DNA from 3 places in the uncultured Succinivibrio sp. genome. Region 1 is predicted to be linked to each of the others. Evidence: predicted binding sites of a transcription regulator. Region 1 holds the regulator's gene; each other region holds the start of a gene.
The links. The regulator sigma-54, encoded in region 1, starts transcription at its own class of promoters, with help from an activator protein. The targets are predictions, from matches to a motif close to TGGCACNGTTTTNGCTT.
Positions count from the first base shown of each region.

Region 2: a site for sigma-54 is predicted at 3,991-4,007, ahead of fliE (flagellar hook-basal body complex protein FliE). Genes of this name have one in related genera too.
Region 3: a site for sigma-54 is predicted at 2,391-2,407, ahead of flgB (flagellar basal body rod protein FlgB). Genes of this name have one in related genera too.

Region 1 covers NZ_CACVSS010000014.1:554-7,510, reverse strand. The annotation lists gene mlaE (lipid asymmetry maintenance ABC transporter permease subunit MlaE) at 1-599, opposite strand, end outside; gene QZU45_RS03395 (ATP-binding cassette domain-containing protein) at 599-1,405, opposite strand; gene QZU45_RS03390 (HAD family hydrolase) at 1,748-2,320, shown strand; gene lptC (LPS export ABC transporter periplasmic protein LptC) at 2,307-2,885, shown strand; gene lptA (lipopolysaccharide transport periplasmic protein LptA) at 2,851-3,369, shown strand; gene lptB (LPS export ABC transporter ATP-binding protein) at 3,388-4,113, shown strand; gene QZU45_RS03370 (RNA polymerase factor sigma-54) at 4,140-5,729, shown strand; gene QZU45_RS03365 (AAA family ATPase) at 5,867-6,957, shown strand, end outside.
Region 2 covers NZ_CACVSS010000016.1:20,115-27,071, reverse strand. The annotation lists gene tyrS (tyrosine--tRNA ligase) at 1-907, shown strand, start outside; gene rpiA (ribose-5-phosphate isomerase RpiA) at 940-1,602, shown strand; gene QZU45_RS03825 (hypothetical protein) at 1,771-2,184, opposite strand; gene QZU45_RS03820 (asparaginase) at 2,671-3,813, shown strand; gene fliE (flagellar hook-basal body complex protein FliE) at 4,057-4,482, shown strand; gene fliF (flagellar basal-body MS-ring/collar protein FliF) at 4,510-6,357, shown strand; gene fliG (flagellar motor switch protein FliG) at 6,481-6,957, shown strand, end outside.
Region 3 covers NZ_CACVSS010000043.1:1,231-8,187, forward strand. The annotation lists gene flgA (flagellar basal body P-ring formation chaperone FlgA) at 1-61, opposite strand, end outside; gene QZU45_RS07440 (protein-glutamate O-methyltransferase CheR) at 596-2,326, shown strand; gene flgB (flagellar basal body rod protein FlgB) at 2,458-2,874, shown strand; gene flgC (flagellar basal body rod protein FlgC) at 2,887-3,354, shown strand; gene QZU45_RS07455 (flagellar hook capping FlgD N-terminal domain-containing protein) at 3,578-4,273, shown strand; gene flgF (flagellar basal-body rod protein FlgF) at 4,440-5,189, shown strand; gene flgG (flagellar basal-body rod protein FlgG) at 5,203-5,991, shown strand; gene QZU45_RS07470 (flagellar basal body L-ring protein FlgH) at 6,018-6,737, shown strand; gene QZU45_RS07475 (flagellar basal body P-ring protein FlgI) at 6,809-6,957, shown strand, end outside.

The DNA.
Region 1 (6,957 bases):
GGAACCAGATCCTCTGTAAGATCGACGCTGGCCTGCATACCTGACCAGAAAATACCATCGTCAATACCAAGCCAGTCAACACCAACAAGCTTTCCGCCATATATACCGATAAGACAGAAAAGCAACGAGAGAATAGGCATACTGATAAGACCGGCCCAGAATCTTGGAGCAATGATTCGTCTGAGAGGATCAACCGCCATCATTTCCATGGCTGAAAGCTGCTCAGAAGCCTTTAACTGACCAATTTCAGCTGTCAGTGCAGAACCTGCTCTACCTGCGTACAGCAGTGCGGTAACCACAGGGCCAAGCTCTCTGATGATAGACAGAGCCACAAGGGTTCCCAGAGAACCTGTAGCCATAAAATCCTTTAAGATATTAAAGCCCTGCAGACCTAAAACCATTCCGATAAACAGTCCTGAAACCAGAATGATAATGATGGACTGAACACCAACAAAATAAATCTGGTTTATCAGTAAAGGAAATGATTTTTTTAGGTTAGGTATCGCTATGATTGAATGAAGAAAAATGATTGTAGATCTCCCTAAAGAGGAGATCTTTTTCAACGCATATCTTCCTAAAATACCAAATAATTCTAACATTACAGCTCCTCGATATAATTCTGAGAGCCTTTTAGTTTAAAAGCATAAGGACCATCAAAATCGCCCTGAATAAACTGAATAACTCTAGGATCACTGCTGTTTACAATCTCCTGTGGAGTTCCGCTTCCTAAAACCGAACCTTCCGAAAGAATATAGACATAGTGGGCAACTTCGAGTATCTCTTTCACATCGTGTGTTACAACAACTGAAGTTTTGCCTAAGGATTTGTTGATATCAGCAATAAGCTTAACCAGTACGCCTTTGGTAATAGGATCCTGACCAACAAAAGGCTCATCATACATGATGAGATCAGGATCCAGAGCAATAGAACGGGCAAGTGCGGCACGTCGTGCCATACCGCCTGAAAGCTCTGAAGGGTACAGATAGGCAGCAGCTCTCATTCCTACGGCCTCAAGATTCATTAAAACTACATCATGAATCAACTCTTCAGGAAGAGCTGTGTGTTCTCTGATAGGAAAAGCGACATTGTCAAAAACATTCATATCTGAAAACAGAGCTCCGCTCTGAAAAAGCATACTCATTCTTTTTCTGAGTTCATAAAGCTCATTTCTTTTCAGTGAATGAACGTTGATGCCGTCAAATTCGATTGTCCCCTCATCTGGGACAAGCTGTGCACCTATCAGTCTTAGGATCGTAGTTTTACCAGTACCTGAAGGTCCGAGAATCGCTGTAATTTTTCCTTTAGGGATATTCAGCGACAGATTCTTGTAAATCTGCTTACTGGCATACGAGAAAGATACGTTATTAACTTTAATAAGACTATCTTCGTTTAGGATTTCACTCATAAACACATTTAATTTTTTTTATATACGGATAACAGAGAATTTAATCAGAGTATAGGTAAAAAACAGATACCCGATAAAAATACTCAAAATTAATCTCTTATGATACCTGCATTGTACCAAATTAATAAGGCACATAAATTCAGTATAGGCGAAATTGTCCATATATAGAGACAACAATATGAATATTGTTGGTCGCAAAATCACATTAATAGTTGTTATAATTACGCATGTTTTTTCTAGTCTTTAATTTATCAATTAAACTTAAAGTTGGTACATTGAAAAATGTACTGAGTTTATTTTTACATCTGGATGATTTTTATCCAAAGAAAATACCGGAATAATATGAAAAAAGTTACTACCGTTAATACCTGCTATGGAAAAGTTGACGCAGAATTTCTGACCCGTCTGTCAACCATCAAGCTTTTGGCATTTGATGTGGACGGAACCATAACTGACGGCGGCATTATCTATGACAATGAAAATCTAGAGTTAAAAAGATTTAATACTAAGGACGGTTTTGGAATCCATACTTTGGTTAAAGAAGGAATCGAGTGTGCAGTTATCACCGGCAGAGAGGCAAATCTGACTGCAAGACGCATGCAGGATCTCAAGGTTCAGCACATCATTCAGGGAGAGAAATCAAAAAACACTGCCCTGACAAATTTATGTGAAAAACTGAATATATCTCCGGATGAGGCAGTATGCATCGGAGATGATCTCAATGATATGCCAATGTTCAGAATTGCCGGTTTAAGTGTCTGTCCCCATGATGCCCATCCTTTCATCAAATCACAGGTTGATTATATAACTACCTGTAATGCAGGCTATGGTGCAGTAAGAGAACTGTGCGATCTGATTTTAATGTCAAAGGGGATCCTGAATCCGGATGGTGGATTTGTAGATGAACGTTACTAAAAAATCGATACTGATTACGGTACTTTTTGCTTTCATATCGTCAGCCATTTACCTTTATACCTTAACTTTAAAAACACAGGAAGTTAAGGATATGTCTGGGCTGCCTACATTTATTGCAACAGACTCTAACGGAACCCTGTTTGATAAAACAGGAAAAATAACCAGAACCATGATTGCAAGCAGAACAGAATTCTACGATCAGGGAAATATGTACCATTTTGATGATCCGCTGATCACAGCTTACAACTACAAGGATGCTGACAATCCTAATATCTGGCATCTTAAGGGCCAGAAAGGCAAAATGAAGTCCAATGACTACGCCATTGTAAATGGCGATGTAGTCATCTATCCTGGTTTTAAGGATGCAGTCATCGACAAGGCAACTGCAGATAATCTTGTCTACAGCTTTGCAACTGATGAAGTAACCTCCAAAGATCTTGTAACCATTTACGGACATGTGTTCCAGACCGAAGGCACCAATTTTAAATTCAATCTATCAAATAATGTGATGAGTTATAAGGGAAAACCACATGCTACATATTATCCAAAGAGCAAGAAAGACTAAGTTAGTTCTACTGATGATAGCCCTTGCATCACAAAGCGCATATGCATTAAAGGACGATACTGAGCAGCCTTTGAATATTATCTCAAAGGAGCAGATTGCAGATTTTGAATCCAACAAAGCTATTTTTATCAAGGATGTAGTTGCCACTCAGGGCAGTATGGAACTGCATGCTGATAAGGCTGAGTTATCCAGAAACAGTAAGGGTGAACTCCAGGAAGTTAAAGCCTACGGCAAACCTGCGACCTTTAAACAGCTCCAGGATGACGGCAAGCTGGTTCACTCTCAGTCATCAATTATTCAGTATTTGCCAGAGAAGAATCTGCTGATCCTTATCGGTAGAGCTACAATCTGGCAAGACAACTCTCATGTTGATGGCGAGAGAATTGAGTACAATACTGTAACAAGACAGTTAAAAGCATCAAATGAAAACAGCCAGGGCGGAAGAGTACAGAGCACATTCCTGCCTCAGGAACTGAAAAAATAATACCTACCGGAAATAAGAATGAGTATATTACAGGCTTTACATTTAAAGAAAACCTATAAGAAAAGAACTGTTGTTTCAGATGTCAGCCTAGATGTTGAGAGCGGTTCTATCGTTGGCCTTTTAGGTCCTAACGGAGCAGGAAAAACAACATCCTTCTACATGATTGTTGGTATTGTTTCCTCTGAAGGCGGAAACATCATTCTCGACGGCAAGGATATTACCTCTCTGCCTATGCATGCCAGAGCCAGAGCCGGTCTTGGCTATCTTCCACAGGAAAACTCCATCTTCAGAAAGCTTACTGTTTATCAGAACCTGATGGGCGTTATGGAGCTTGTACCTAATCTGACAAAGGCTCAGCGTGAAGAAAAGGTTAATGAGCTGCTAGAAGAATTCAACATTGCAAGACTAAGAGACAATTCCGGTATGTCCCTGTCTGGTGGAGAGAGACGCCGTGTTGAAATCGCCAGAGCTCTGGCCGCTGATCCTAAATTCATTCTGCTGGATGAGCCTTTTGCAGGTGTTGATCCTATTTCAGTTAACGATATTAAAGAGATTATCCTTCATTTGAGAAATAGAGGGATCGGCATCTTAATTACAGATCATAATGTCCGTGAAACTTTGGATGTTTGTGAAAAATCATATATAGTTAATGCAGGACAGATTATCGCGCAGGGTACTGCGGACGAAGTTCTAAGCAACACAAAAGTAAAGGATGTATATCTAGGAAAAGACTTCTCAATGTAATAAAACATAAGGGATTTATGGCAGGAATAAGAAACGCGCTGCAATTAAGAACAGCTCAGACTCAGACATTATCAATGACGCCTCAACTGCAACAGGCTATCAAGCTGCTGCAGCTGTCATCTATTGAGCTTGAGCAGGAAATTCAGCAGGTTCTTGAAGAAAATCCCTTTTTAGAGAAAGTCTCTTCTGACTCAAATGACGAGTCATTAGAAGCTCTTGAGGAAAAAGAGCAGTCAGATTCCGACGGCTTTGATCCCTTCGACAACGATTCCTCAGCAAGCAATACCTCAGACTCCATGATTGAACATGACAATTATGGAGACGAGAATTTCGATCCTTTCAGAGATTCCAATTCTTCATCCATATCAGAAAGTCAGAGTACCTCAAACGAGGATACAGCTGTTGAAGAAAACAACGTCACCTCTGTTAAAGAAGATGAGCTAATCCGTAACGATGACTATATCAACAAGAGCTCCAAAGGCCTGGCCATAGAGAACAACGATATCTATGAGGGTGAAACCACAGAAACCTTACGAGACCACCTGATTTTCCAGCTGGAGATGTCCCCTCTTGAAGGAACTGATAAGCTTATAGCCATGAATATTATTGATGCAATCAATGACTCAGGCTATATCACCGAATCACTTGAGGATATCCTAAGCTCAGTGCAGAAAGATGATCCTGAAACCACTCTAGATGATGTCAAAGCAATTCTAAAGCTTGTTCAGCACTATGATCCGCTGGGAGTGGCATCAAGAGATGCTGCCGAGTGTATGCTGATTCAGCTCCATGAAATGGACAGCTCAACCCCATACAGAGATCTGGCCATCAAAGTTATTTCAGAATACTCAGATCTGCTTTCCAACAGAGATTTCAGAAGTCTCTGTCAGAAGATGTCCATTAAGGAAAATGTTCTTAAGGAAATCATTGCGGTTCTGCAGAAGCTGAACCCAAGACCAGGTAATTTTGCCCCTTCCAAAAAAACCGATTTTGTTATTCCGGATGTTATTGTTGTAAAGACATCAGATGGCAACTATACAGCTGAACTGAATTCCTCAGCCAATACTCTCATCAGGATCAACGAAGCCTACAGTCAGCTTTCAAAACAGGCCAGAACAGTTCAGGAGAAGGAATTCTTTAAATCTCATCTGCAGGAGGCAAACTGGTTTATATCCAGCCTTGAAAAGCGTAATGAGACCCTACTGAAGGTTTCCCGCTGTATTGTTGCTCACCAGACTGAATTCATGGACAAAGGACCATCTGCAATGAAGCCAATGGTTCTCAATGATGTGGCAACAGAAATTGAGATGCATGAGTCCACTATTTCCAGAATCACTACAGAAAAATACATCTATACCCCTAAGGGCACCTTCGAACTCAAGTACTTCTTCTCCTCCTCTGTAGGAACCGATGACGGCGGTGCCGCTTCCGCAACTGCAGTTAAGTCCTTCATCAAAGATCTGATTGCAGGTGAGAATCCTCGCAAGCCACTCTCTGACAGCAAACTGTCTGAACTGCTTTTAGAGAAAGGAATGAATGTTGCCAGAAGAACTGTAGCAAAATACAGAGAGGCTTTAGGCATTGAATCATCCTCGCAGAGAAAGAAGCTGATCTAAGAGCTATTTTTGCAGTTATTCTTTCTCAGCATAATTTGAATAATATTAAAGGCTCCAGATCTAAAGCCCCAATACTCTGCTTGCTGATAAGCAAGAAGAATCTGCTAGAATAGAGAATAAAAGCAGGAGATAGTGGAATGGCTTCATATTTAAATCCAGGATTTGAAAAATATCAAGAATCATTAAATGCAAAGATATACATTGATAAATCAGATCTCATTGCCATTCTAAATGAAAATATCAGTACCACCCAGAAATACATCTGTATCAGCAGACCAAGACGCTTTGGAAAATCAGTTACTGCAAATATGCTCTGCGCCTATTATTCAAAAGATACAGACAGTTCCTTTCTATTTGATAACCTAAAAATAGCAAAATCAGATTCATATAAGAAACACCTGAATCAATACAACACCATCTTTATCAATATGCAGCGTTTTCTCTCCAGAGCCAAAAATGATATTGATCAGATGCTGAACGATCTGAATAACTTTATAAAAGAGGAAATCTGCGAACAGTACCCTTCAATTGATGTAAGTAAATTTACAGAACTTTACGATGTTTTAGACTGTGTCTATCAGCAATCAAATGATGGAAACGAACAGATCAAAAAAGGTTTTGTATTCATTATCGATGAATGGGACTGCATCCTGCGAGAGAAGCAAACTGATGCTACAGGAATAAAGAAATACCTGGATTATCTAATAGTCCTACTAAAAGATCAGAGCTATGTTGCTCTAGCCTACATGACAGGTATTCTTCCAATCAAGAAATACGGTTCTCACAGTGCGCTTAATATGTTTGATGAATATTCAATGACTGATCCTGGTGAATATGCATCATATATTGGCTTTACAAAGGATGAAGTTATCAATCTTTGCGATACATACCAGATTGATGTTAATACCATGAAAAAATGGTATGACGGCTATTCTTTTGATGAATCACTGCATCTTTATAATCCAAATTCTGTTGTAAAAGCAATTCAAAGGAAAAAGTTCTCTAGTTACTGGACACAGACAGAAACATTTGAGAGTCTTCGCAGATATATTGATTTAAATATGGAAGGACTTCGAGACGAGATTGTAAAACTTATTGCAGGTAATGAGGTTGTTGTAAATACTGCAAAATTCCACAATGATATGACAACCTTTGAAACCAAGAACGATGTTTTAACTCTTCTGATTCATTTGGGTTATCTAGCGATTGTTCCTGACTCAGAACTAAA
Region 2 (6,957 bases), on a different contig from region 1:
TGAGCAGATTCTTGAGAATGCAAAGACCTATGCAGAGCAGGCATTCAAAATTCTGGATAAAGATTTAACAGAAATCCGCTATAACAGCGAGTGGTGTGAGAAACTTGGTGCCGCTGGAACAATTAAGCTTGCAGCTAAGCTTACAGTTGCCCGTATGCTGGAGCGTGATGATTTCTCCAAGCGTTTTGCTGCAAAACAGCCTATTTCTATTCATGAGTTCCTGTATCCATTATTTCAGGGCTATGATTCAGTTGCTATTAAGGCAGATGTTGAGCTTGGCGGTACCGATCAGAAATTCAATCTGCTGATGGGACGTGAGCTGCAGAAGGACGCAGGCATGGAACCTCAGTGCGTACTGATGATGCCTCTTCTGGTTGGCCTTGACGGTGTTGTGAAAATGTCAAAGTCAAAGCACAACTACATTGGTGTCACCGAGGCTCCTAAAGAGATGTTTGGCAAGATCATGTCTATTTCTGACGACCTGATGTGGTCATACTATGACTTACTGTCATTCAAGACAGTTGATGAAATTAAGGCCATCAAGGATGACTGCCTGAATAATGGTAAGAATCCACGTGATGCCAAGATTGAACTTGGTCGTGAAATTGTTGCAAGATACCACGGTGAGGAAGCTGCAAATGAGGCTGTTGAAGGCTTCAAATCTCAGTTTGCCAAGGGAGCTCTGCCTGAGGATATTCAGGAAGTAACCGTAAATTCACAGACTATTCCAAATCTGTTAAAGGATGCAGGTCTTTGTGAGTCTACCTCTGAAGCTATGCGTATGCTGAAGCAGAATGCTGTTAAGTGCGAAGGCAAGGTTATTACAGATAAGAATGCTCCTGTAGAGAAGGGTACTGCAATCTGGCAGGTTGGCAAGCGTCGTTTTGCTAAAGTTACTGTTGAATAAAGTTTTTTTTACAGACATTAAGGAATAATTGTATGACACAGGATGAATTGAAGGTAATGGTGGCTAAAGCTGCCTTAGATTATATTCCATCAGGAAGTGTTTTAGGTGTTGGTAGTGGTTCAACCGTTATGAAGTTTATTGAGCAGATCGGAATCAATAAGGTTCCTGTTTCTGCAGCAGTAAGCTCATCAAATAAGACCACAGAGGCATTAAAAGCAATTGGCGTTAATGTTGTTGATCCTAACGAAACACAGCCTTATGAGGTTTATATCGACGGTGCTGATGAGGTTGATCCTAACTTCAATATGATCAAGGGCGGTGGTGCCTGTCTGACAAGAGAGAAGATCCTGACTTCAATGGCTAAGAAGTTTATCTGTATTGTAGATAAGTCAAAGTTGGTTGAGACCTTAGGTAAGTTCCCTCTGCCTGTAGAGATTATTCCTATGGCCCGTGAGCAGGTCGCAAGAACTTTGAGAGCATTAGGTGGTGAGCCTGTTCTTCGTAAGGACTGCATTACCGATAACGGCTGTGAAATCCTTGATGTTCATGGCCTTAATATCACCGATCCTCTGGCCTTAGAGCAGAAGATTAATCAGATCCCTGGTGTAGTAACCGTAGGACTGTTTGCTTCAAAGGGCGCTGATATTGTGCTTTACGCAACTGAAGAAGGTGTTAAGGTTTTAAAACGCGGTTAACACCTTAAATTTAAACTGTTTTCGAAAAGAGCTTTCACAATAAAACGTGGAAGCTTTTTTTTATTTCTGATGAATGAAAATAAAAGAATAATTTCAATTTAAAAAAATATAAGGCCAAAAAAAGCTATCACTGTAGTGTGATAGCTTTTCTGAATGTCTATTGAAATACTATTTATTGTCTTTAATCAGTTCAATTACATCGAATGTAACATCAAGATATGCACCTGAATCTATAAACGAATACTCATACGATGGAAGGATCTTGATTGAATCACCATACTTCTTTTCATAGTCAACTTTGCATAAAGCTGCATACCTGCCAACATCGTCAGAGAAAGTCTTTGGATTAACTTCTGGATTGTTGAACATACAGGATACTGAGCGAGGCTGCCCCTGATGCAGAGAATCATTAAGTCTTTCATCTATTTTAGTTGAAAGAATATAGGTACAGGCTGCAACACTCATTATGCCTGCAATAAACATACATGAGCTTCGGAAGGTTGGTTTGTTTTTTATAAACATGTTGTAGATGAAGAATATCAGCAGGACTCCTGCTACAACATAGGCGATATTCAATAGCATAAATTAAACTCCGACAAAATTCGTTCGCTATATTTAAATATAGGTCAAATTAACAGAGGGTATTCAGATATTTATAAAAGATCTATTGTTTATGTAAGCAACACCTCAATTTTCTAATCTATGAAAATTGTCATAAATTCTGATTTATATAAATTTTATACTAGCATTGAAGCTTTGCTTTTTTTGCAGAAATATTCTCTGTTTGTGTCTTTCTGTTTTGAAAAGAACAGCCTCTTTCATGGGGTACCTGCACCTGCAGAGTGATTTTGTGCGTCTAATCAGTTCAATTTGGTCTTTTTGGGGGAGATTTTTCAGTATCAGGTCGTTTTAATTAAATAACATCATAAAATCAGACACATATCATCGTCAGTCGGAGCTAGCAATAAAGTAAATCCTCTAAATATCAGATGTGTGCTGTACAAAGAGGATTTTCCTGTTCTTTACCGTTAAGGTATGGAAATTTGTTACAAACTATGGAGTTTATTTATGAAAAAAAATCTATTTCAAGGTGTAGCTATTCTACCAATAGCTTTTGCTTTAGCTATTACAACAGGCTGTGCTACAACCGAACAGTCTCAGCCTCAGGTTCAGACTGCAACCACAGCTGAATCAGCTGTAGTAAGTACTCCTGTAGCAGAGAAGAAAGTTAAAAAGAATCTGCCAACCGTTGCTATTCTTGCAACCGGTGGAACTATTGCCGGTACAGGCGCAGAGGGTAAATCAACCAACTACAAGCCTGGTCAGCTGAATGTTGAGGCTTTAGCTCAGGCAGCAAAACTTCAGGATGTTGCTAAGGTGCACGGTGAGCAGATCTGCAATATCAACTCAGATGATATCACCTCTGAAATCTGGCTTCAGATTGCCAACCGCATAAATAAACTCGCAAAAGATCCTGCTATTTCAGGTTTTGTAATTACTCACGGTACAGATACTCTTGATGAAACCGCCTACTTCCTGAATCTGGCCTTAAAGACCGATAAACCTGTGGTTGTAACCGGCTCTATGAGACCGGCAACCGCAATTTCTGCAGATGGCCCTCTAAATCTGCATCAGTCTGTTGCTCTGGCTTCAAATCCTGCTGCCAAGGGGAAAGGCGTTATGGCTGTTATCTCTGACAGAATCTATGGTGCCCGTGATGTACGCAAGATCAGCACCTTCAATGTAAATGCTTTCAGCTCCGGTGATTATGGGAGCATGGGCTATGTAATTGACGACAATGTTCTGTTCTACAGTCAGCCTGTGAAGAAGCACACTGTAAATACAGAGTTCAATGTTTCAAATCTGAAGACTCTACCAAAGGTAGCCGTGCTTTATTTCAATGTTGACACCGACGGTTCAGTTATTGACTACTATGCACAGAAGGGGTACAAGGGAATTGTTATTGCAGGTGCAGGCAGCGGTGAGTACAGTGTAAGCTGGAAAGAAGCAATTGCAAGACATCCTGAGATGATTGTTGTCCGCAGTACCCGTGTAGGAACAGGCTATGTTGCAGCAAGTGACGACTATGATATTGCCAATGTTCTGCGCTGTGATGATCTTCAGCCACAGAAGGCTGCAGTTCTTTTGAGACTTGCTCTAACCAAGACTTCAAAGAAGGCTGAAATTCAGAAGATTTTTGACAAATACTAATCCTTTTTCGAGCTGATAAGTTTCTTTTTAGGCCGGCTTATTCTGCCGGCCTTCCTATGTGCGTGTTTATTTATGCGATTTAACTCAACTCTTTGATATTTTTTCTTTTTGTATTTATTCAAAAGAAAGTACGATTAAACTAGTAGCAGTTTCTGTTTAGATGCCTGATTTCAAAGTTGGCACGCTAATTGATTAGATACTCATAGCGTTATGTGTCTGTCAGTTTTTTGACAGGAGGAAACTATGAGTTTAATGATCAATCCATTAGTAGCAAATCCAACAATGTTAAATCAGCTTCAGAGAATGCAGCAGAATATGCGTTCGCTACAGGTTGCATCAACTGGCACAAAAGATACATTACAGCAAAAGATTGAGAATGCACCTGTAATGGTGCCAGGTCAGAACGGATCGGATAAGACAGATTCGGTTCAGACAAAAGATAATATTGGTGCATTTGCCAATATGCTTCATGAAGCTTTTGAAAATGTTAATACCCTCCAGAACGACGCCGCCAATAAACAGACACGTTTTGATCTGGGGGATAGAAAAGTGACCCTGTCTGATGTAATGCTTGCAACTCAGAAGGCAAGTCTGTCCTTTGATGCGACAGTTCAGATCAGAAACAAGATGATTGAAGCGTACAGAACCATATCTCAGATGCAGATTTAGTGCATATTTGGATGATGAGGAACTAATATGTCAGAAAATGGATTCCCGGTAGCTCCTGGTACAGGTAATCAAGAGGGAAGTAATCTGCCTACCACAACAGACGCAAGTGAGGCTTCGTCCTCTGAGCTGGAGTCCACCGATACTGGAACTGCAGTTAATACTAGTCTGCCTGAAAAGCACTCCGCCATAAAAAGCTTTTTCAAAGATGGTGAAATGGTTCGCCGTCTGGTAATCCTCGTTTTCCTGGTTATTTTTGTTGCCGGTATTATTTTTGCGGTAATCAGTTTTACCTCTACTTCAACTAAGGCCCCTGATACAGAAAGAAAACTTGGTCAGTATTCCTCTGCGGAAATTGGAAATGTGCTTGATTTTCTGGATACAGAAGGCTTCAAGTATAAGCTGTCAAACAATAACACCATCATTGTTGATGCCAGCGAGTATAGTGAGATTACCGAGCAGATGCTGCGTAAAGGAATTGCACTGCCTCAGGAGTCAACTGATGAGGGTGATCAGATTATTATGACCGACTCTGGCTTTGGTGTATCCCAGAGAATGGAAAATGAGCGCATCAAGCATAGTCGAGAGGTTCAGCTTGCAAGAGCCATTGAACGAATTGACGGTATTTCTCATGCCACCGTTCTTCTGGCAATTCCAAAGGATAATGTTTTTGCCAGAGAGAAGAGCAGACCAAGTGCTGCGGTTGTTGTAACTTTAAAACCAAATACTTATCTGTCACCTGAAAATGTAAACTCAATCAGATTCCTGGTAGCTTCCTCTGTACATAATCTGTTATCAAAGGACGTTACTGTAACAGACCACAACGGACGTCAGTTAAGTGCTGAGGTCAAGGGCGATACTCCAGAGAGCAAGATTCAGCGCGAGTTTGAAATGAGAACTATGCGTGAAGCTCAATATCGAGACAAGCTCGATTCAATTCTGATGCCTATGCTTGGTCTTGGCCGTTATTCTGCTGAAGTTGACGTTACTCTGGACACTACCGTTCAGGAAGAAACAGCTCAGCTGTATAATCCTGACTCTCAGGCGATACGTTCAGAAACCTTAAAGGAACAGTCCGGCAATGAGGATAAGAAAAATCCTTATGGTGTGCCTGGCTCTCTATCCAATCAGCCTCCTGCAAACGCTGCAATTCCTCAGCAGTTAAAGGATGGTACAGGTAGCTCCTCAGATTCAACCTCAAACCGTAAGGAAAGCCGTGAGGCTGTTCGTAACTATGAGGTGGATACAACTGTAAGACATACCGTGCGTCCATCAAACATTGTCTCTCGACTGACAGTATCTGTCGCTGTTGACTATGACAGACTGTTGGATGCTGACGGTATGGTTAAGTATGAACCTCGCTCTCAGCAGGATCTGGATAAGATAGCAGATCTGGTTCGCGGTGGTTTAGGACTTAATGAAGCTCGCGGTGACTTTGTTAAAGTTGAAACTGTCTGCTTCCCTCATGGCGATGTAAAACCACCTCTACCTTGGTATGAGCAGGAATTCTTCTACAGACTTGTACGTATAGGTGGTTCTGTAATTGTTGTGCTGATTGTGGTTATCTTCGTGATACGTCCTCTGCTCAACAATCTGCTGCACAAGGACGAGGAGGATATGTCATCAGAGGCAGAGCAGGATGAGCTTGATTCTCAGTCTGCACTTGATGGCTATGACGATTTCAACCTGATTGCCAAGAACAAGGAACTTGCTGATCAGGTATACACCATCAATAACGAAGGCGGTATTGAACTTCCTAACCTTCATAAAGAAGCTGATCTGCTCAAGGCAGTCAGAACACTTGCTTCCAATGAACCTCAGCTGACAGCGGAAGTTGTTAAAGAATGGCTTAACGCTGATTTTAAGGAAAAGAACTAGGGTAGTACTATGTCAGATGAAAAAGTTCCTGCTGCGCCAGCCCCAGCTGCGATGCCAGCCATCGGTGGCGGTCAGAATGCTCTATTAGAATTCTCTGATGACGAAAAAACGGCATTGGAGGGTATGTCCGGAATGGACAAGGCTGTTCTTCTGATGCTGTCCTTATCAGAGGAGGATGCTGCTCAGATTTTCAAGAACCTTGAGCCTAAACAGGTTCAGAAGCTTGGTATCAGAATGTCTGAGATGGCAACTTTTTCTCAGGATCAGGTGAATGCTGTTCACAAGGCTTTCCTCAAGGAAGTAACAAAGCATTCAAATCTTGGTCTTGGAAATTCAGACTTTGTTCGCCATGCTCTGGTTTCAGCTCTGGGGTCAGAGAAGGCAAACAATCTTATCGAGCAGATTTCTCTTGGAACCGGTTCCCGTGGTCTGGATTCTCTGAAGTGGATGGATGCAAGACAGGTGGCAACCATTATTCAGAACGAGCATCCTCAGATTCAGACTATTGTGCTTTCCTACCTTGAGCCAGAACAGTCTGCAGAAATTCTATCTCAGTTTAATGAAACTGTAAGACTTGACCTTATCATGCGTATTGCAACC
Region 3 (6,957 bases), on a different contig from region 1:
AATGGAAAATAAAGAGTCCCCACAAAACTAAACAGGATATTTTCTTTATAATCTGCAGCACCGGATTTTCCTTGTTCAGAAAATGAATATTCTTACTCAGATAATAGCATATTCTAGCCTTGCAGACCGTATTAAAAGGCACAGTTTTTAAATAGAGAAAGAATGTGTCTGATATGATTTTTGAGTAGCAGTTTCAGTAAAGTTGGAGTTATCGCACTTATTTAAAAATAATAGTGTTGCCGGTGTGATTTAAGCCGCAAAATTTTTAGATTTCTTTTGTTTACTCTGATTTGCAAATTATTCTTTATTGTATATGGTAGGCAAATTGCCACAGATGAGGTTGCCTTTTTCTCTTTGAAAAGACTGAATTGTTTTGCTGTTTTGTTGATAATCAATAAACGGCTAAGTGTATTTTGTGCTTAAAAATCAAATTGATATTTTTATAATTAAAATTTTTGTCTACAATAAGGCTTTTTGCTTATTAATATCTGTTTTTTATAAAAAAACGCTATTTATTAACTATAATAAAGATCACTGAACATTTTGATTTATAAAATGTTTTTGTTTCGTAATTATATGTAAAGGCATGGATGAGATGACATTTACAAATTCAAATAATAACAACAGTGAAGGTAAGTTTTCTAAAACATTTTCTTCATCTTTAGGTTCACCAGCCTCAACTTCTTCAACTAGCGGTAGTTCTTTTGGAACTAATGCTGGGACTTCCACAAAACCATCAACTTTTACAGCCGGAACTGGTTCAACTTTATCCACTGCAGCTGCTAAGCCGGCAGGTTTTGGTGGAGCGACTGCTTCGGCAGCATCACAGTTTGCTGCCGGTAAAACATCTGTACCTGGTGCTTCTTCTGCATTTTCGTCAACTGCTCAAAGCAAGACCGTGCCTTTAACTTCTGTAAGCAGTGCAACTGCTGCCCGTCCTGCAGCTTTGTCTCCAAGTCCTGTTCCTCCAGCACCTGCAAGTGCTTCAACAGCTTCTGCTGCTGGTTCATCCATGGCAAGACCTTCTACTTTTGGAACCGCTCCTAATGCATCTGCCACATCAGCGGCTACAGCTACAACAGCAAGACCTTCTGCATTTACAGCAACATCAACTACAGCTGCAAGACCATCTGCCTTTGGTACTACAGCGCAACCATCTTCATCTGCCGGTGCCGCAACTCGTCCATCTGCTTTTACTTCATCGACAGCAGCAACTGCTTCAGCCGCTTCAATCGCTGCTACAAGGACTTCATCCTTCACTTCAACAGTCTCTACTGCTGCAAGACCTTCTGCATTTACGGCGACATCTGCCACTTCGGTCTCAGGAACTTTAGGTTCAAGAACCTCTGCTCCTGTCAGCTGCGATGAATTTGCAAAGAAATTTGCTGAGACAAAGGCTGCGCTTTCAACTGCTAAAAGATCATCTCTGCCTTCAGGTTCTTCTGATGCAGGAAATGCTCCTGCTGTTTCTCCTGGTCAGGAGGTTACTGATGTTCAGTACAGACGCTTTGCTGCTTTTATTGAGGAAAAATGCGGTATTGTTTTAGGTGTCGGCAAACAGTATCTTGTTAACAGCCGTCTGTCCACTCTTCTTTCAAAATTTCGTATTTCAAATGTCGATGAGCTTATTAACAAGGCAATGGAGAATACTCCTAATAACAAGATTCAGGATGCTGTTATAGATGCGATGACAACTAACGAAACCTTATGGTTCCGTGATACCTATCCTTATACAGCTTTAGAGCAGTTCATTCTTCCAGAGCTGGCTAAGAAAGGTAAGTATCCTGTCAGAATATGGTCAGCAGCATGTTCATCAGGTCAGGAGCCTTATTCAATCGGTATCGTGGTTCAGGAACAGATGGCAAAAATGATCCATATTGATCCTAAACAGACTCAGATCATTGGAACAGACCTGTCTCCTGAGATGCTCGCTACCTGTAAGCTTGGTCAATATGATGTTCATGCATTATCTAGAGGTTTATCTGCAGAGCGTAAGTCTAAGTTCTTTAAACCAACCAGAAATCCTAACATCATGCAGATTGATCCTAGAGTTAAATCTATGGTTGAATTCAGACCGATGAATCTGCTTGGGTCATATGCGCTAATGGGTAAGTTTGACGTTATTTTCTGCAGAAACGTGCTGATTTATTTCTCAAATGACGTGAAGGCTGAAATTCTGCGCAAGCTTACCATGTGTTTAAATCCAGAGGGGTATCTGATTCTAGGTTCAACTGAAACTCTTGTGGGCGTTGCAGATAAATATGAAATGGTAAGACACAGTCCAGGTATTCTTTACAGATTGAAACCTCAGAAATTCGCTTTCTAAGATTGAAATTAACTTCATTTGTTAAAAAGAGCGCTATCAACTTGATTGGTAACGCTTTTTTTTATGGCATAAAACTTGCTCATAAGTATTTACAAAAAAAATAATATTTTTTTGACAATATGGTGATGAGTATGGGTATCAGTTTTGATAAAGCTTTTGGTGTTTTTCAATACACAATGGGTATAAGAAATCAGAGAGCTGAAGTTCTTGCAGGCAATCTTGCAAATGCAGATACACCTGGATTTAAAGCACGTGATCTCGATTTTGATATCGCTTTTAAGAATGCAGCTCATGTTCAGATGGAAGAACCTTCTGACATGGTTGTTACTAATGCAAAACACATGAAACACAGTGCAATTGAAGATGAACCAGAACTTACCATGAAGTATCGCATGCCTTATCAGGCTGATACCGGTAATGGTAACACAGTAGAGGTTTCTACTGAGAGAATGAAGTACGTGAACAATAATCTTGAATATCACGCTACACTCCAGTTTTTAAATGGAAGAATCGCAAAACTTAAAAGTGCATTAAGACCTGCAATGTAGTTGAGGTGTAAGATGGGAATTTTCAGAATACTTGATATTGCCGGTACAGCAATGAATGCTCAGTCTGTTCGACTGAACGCTACAGCTTCAAACCTTGCAAACGCAGAATCAGTAAGTTCATCTGTAGAAACTACCTATAAGGCAAGACGTCCTCTTTTTTCTGCAGCTTTTGATGAGGCAATGCAGTTTGAGGTTTCTGAAGGAGGAGCAGTTGATCCTGCAACAGGTGAACCTTATGGAGTAGGTGTAGCCCTAAAAGGCATTATTGAATCCGATGCTCCTACAATCAAGGAATATAATCCAAATCATCCTCTGGCTGATGAAAATGGCTATATCTATAGACCAAACGTAAATCCAGTTGAGGAAATGGCCGATATGATCAGTGCAAATCGTTCATATCAGACTGCTGTTCAGATGGCAACAAGTGCAAAGAAGATGATGCAGGCAACGCTGCAAATCGGTACCAATCCTAATATGTAATTTTGTTAATTAACCTATACTCAATCCATAATAATCTGACAATGAATATTCTTCTGTCGAAGATTCTTGTCAGATTTTTTGTTATCAGAATATTCTGCAAATTTATTCTCTGAACATTTTTTCAGAAAATAATAAAATATCTTGCTAATTGAATCGTATATGGTAACATTTAGTTAACCGGCAAAGTTTGCCGGTATGGAAAAAAGGTTTGGGGGATAGTTTTATGTCAGTGGATTTCGATTTCAGTTCGGTCGGTAAAACATCCGGTTATATTAAGCAGCAAGAAGCCACAGCAGCTGCCAAGAAGGATAATAATGCACTTGATCAGGCAGACTTCCTGAAACTGTTAACTACCCAGTTAAACAATCAGGATCCTTCCTCTCCTGTGGATAACAATCAGATGGTAAGCACCATGTCTCAGCTTTCCATTGTTGAAAACCTAACCACTATCACCAATGGCATGGACAACATTGTAAATTCCATCTCCTCAAGTTCAGCTCTGTCTGCCTCAAGTCTGGTTGGTAGAAGTGTGCTGGTTGATTCTAGTACTGCATTCTTTGATGGCAATTCTCCACTTGTGGCTCAGATTGATGCTGGCTCAGGTGCATCAGATGTTAAGGTTTCAATTCTGGATTCAGCTGGTTCTATTGTATCCAGTTTCTCCGCCGCATCAGTTGATGGTGTAACAGACTTCTCATGGGATGGTGTTATGGATGCCGAAAGCGGCGAAATGTTCCCTGCCGGCAAATATACTGTGATGGTATCCGGTATGCAGGGGGGCAAGGAAGTCAATTTGCCGGTTAAGACATATGGAACAGTTGGTTCTGTAGTTTTAGGTAACAATATAAGTGATACTAAACTGAATATTCTTGGATACGGTGAAGTTTCACTTGAAGACGTCGGTTCAATTTCTCTTTAAATTTCGATTTGTTTATCTATCAAGAGTTCTCGTTCTGAGAACTCTTGTCAATTTCCTGTCAGCTTATTTTTAATCTTTTATTAACTTTCTGATTATAAAGCAAAATATTAAATGGCATGTAATTTGCTAATACCTTCGTAATAATTGTTTTTATCCGGAGGTACAGATGGATAAGTTATTGTGGGTTGCAATGTCAGGAGCTAAGGAGAATTTCCATAGTCTGGCTGTTCGAAGCAATAATTTAGCGAATTCAGCAACCACTGGTTTCAAAGCCGATTTTGAAAACAGCCGAGCCATGTCTGTATTTGCAGATGCTTATCCTACTCGTGCATTTGCTATGACCGAACGTCCTGGCTATAACATGCAGGGTGGTGCAATAGAGACCACTGACCGAGAACTGGATATCGCTATAGATGGTGACGGTTTTATTGCTGTAAACGATAAGTCTGGAAGTGAGGCTTATACCAGATATGGAAGCATGGAGATTGATGTTGAAGGTAATCTTCGTACTTCAAATGGACTGAATGTTTTAAACGAGGATGGTGAACCAATTGTTCTTCCGCTGATGCTTGCTGATATAAACATCAGTAAGGATGGTGTGATCTCAGGAAGACCTCAGGGCGGTGATTCTAATGTAATTGAAGAATATGCCCGCATAAAACTGGTTCGTCCCGAGAGTTACAAGGATATTGAAAAAGGTTATGACGGTCTTTTCAGAAGAATTGATGGCACACCTCTTGCACAGGAAAATACAGTTAGAGTAAGAAACGGTATGTTAGAACAGTCTAACGTTAACCCAGTTGAAGAACTGACAAACCTGATTAGAATTCAGCGACAGTACGATGCAACAGTTAAGCTGATGGAAACCGCTAATCAGATGGATGAACGTCAAAATACTCTTTTGACATACGAATAGCAAGGAGAAGATTATGATTCCGGCATTATGGATTAGTAAAACAGGTTTAGATGCGCAGCAGACCAATATTTCTGTAACCTCTAACAACCTTGCCAATGCTTCAACCGTTGGTTTCAAACGTGGCAGAGCTATTTTTGAAGATCTGCTGTACCAGAAGATTAACCAGCCAGGAGGAAGATCATCTGCTGACGGATATCTGCCAGAAGGTCTGATGATTGGTGCTGGTGCAAAGGTTGTTGCAACTCAGAGACAGTTTGGTCAGGGTGACGTTGAAACCACCGACAACTCATTTGACCTGATGATTCAGGGCAGAGGTTTCTTTGAGATTGAGCTTCCAGACGGTACAACTGCTTATACCAGAAATGGTCAGTTTACCAAAAATGAGGAAGGTACTATTGTGACCTCTGGTGAAGGCTATCCTTTACTGCCTCAGATTCAGGTCCCTGAGAATGCGGTATCACTTACTGTAGGCCGTGACGGACAGGTGTCAGTGGTGGTTGCAAATGAGAATACCAGTCAGGATTTAGGACAGATTACTGTAACTGATTTTATCAACCCAACAGGACTTGAGTCCATTGGTGACAATCTGTTCCTTGAAACTACAGCATCAGGAGCCCCTCAACAGGGAATCGGTGGTGAGGACGGTATGGGCATCATTCGTCAGAATATGCTTGAAACCTCTAATGTTAAGGTTACAGAGGAACTTGTAAATCTGATTCAGGCTCAACGAGTCTATGAAATGAATTCAAAGGTGCTGACAACTGTTGATTCAATGATGGGCTCACTGATTCAGTCTGTATAGCATTTGATTAGAGGAGGAGAGGGGAAATGAATAAGCTTGTACTGATTGGTGCAGTTGTAAATGCACTGCTTCTTCAGGGCTGCGCTCTGGATACATTCTCGCCAAAGCCAGATGATCCTAAGTATGCTCCAGCAATGCCTGAGGAGGATTATGCAAATGTGATTCCTACTGGAGGAATCTATAATCCTTATACTCTGAATAACGGAATGTATTCAGATACCTCTGCTCACAAAGTAGGTGATATTATTTCGGTAAATCTTGAAGAGGCAACTTCTGCTAGCAAGAATGCCAATACTTCTCTCACCAAGAACAACCAGAATAATTACAACGGTATGAATCTGGCTTTTGGTACTGATGATAACACTCTGAATAAATATACAAACAAATACATAAACAGGTATAACCCAACCTTAACCTCCAATAATTCAAATACCTTTAATGGAACTGGTAAGGGAAGTCAGTCCAACAGTTTAAAAGGTCAGATTTCTGTGAGTGTAGTTAAGGTTTATGCAAACGGTAATCTGCAGGTACAGGGTGAAAAGTGGCTGATGCTTAATAACGGTAATGAATACGTTCGTGTTACCGGCCTGATTAGACCATCAGATATCAGTTCTGATAATACTGTTTCATCACAGCGAATAGCAAATGCTAGAATACAGTATGGCGGAACCGGAGATTTTGCAGATACTCAGGAAAGAGGTTTCTTCTCAAGACTGTTTAACAGTGCCTTTAATATATTCTTCTAGTATGCAGGAGAAAGGCTATGAGACTATTAAAAGGATTATTTAAATACATTGTGACGGGTGCTGTCATTTTTATGACAGCAGCTTCTTTCCCTGCTCAGGCTACGCGATTGAAGGACATAGCCTCGATACAGGGAATTCGTGATAACCAGCTTTTAGGCTATGGTCTGGTAGTTGGTTTGTCAGGTACTGGTGAGAAAAACTCCAAGTTTACAGAGCAGAG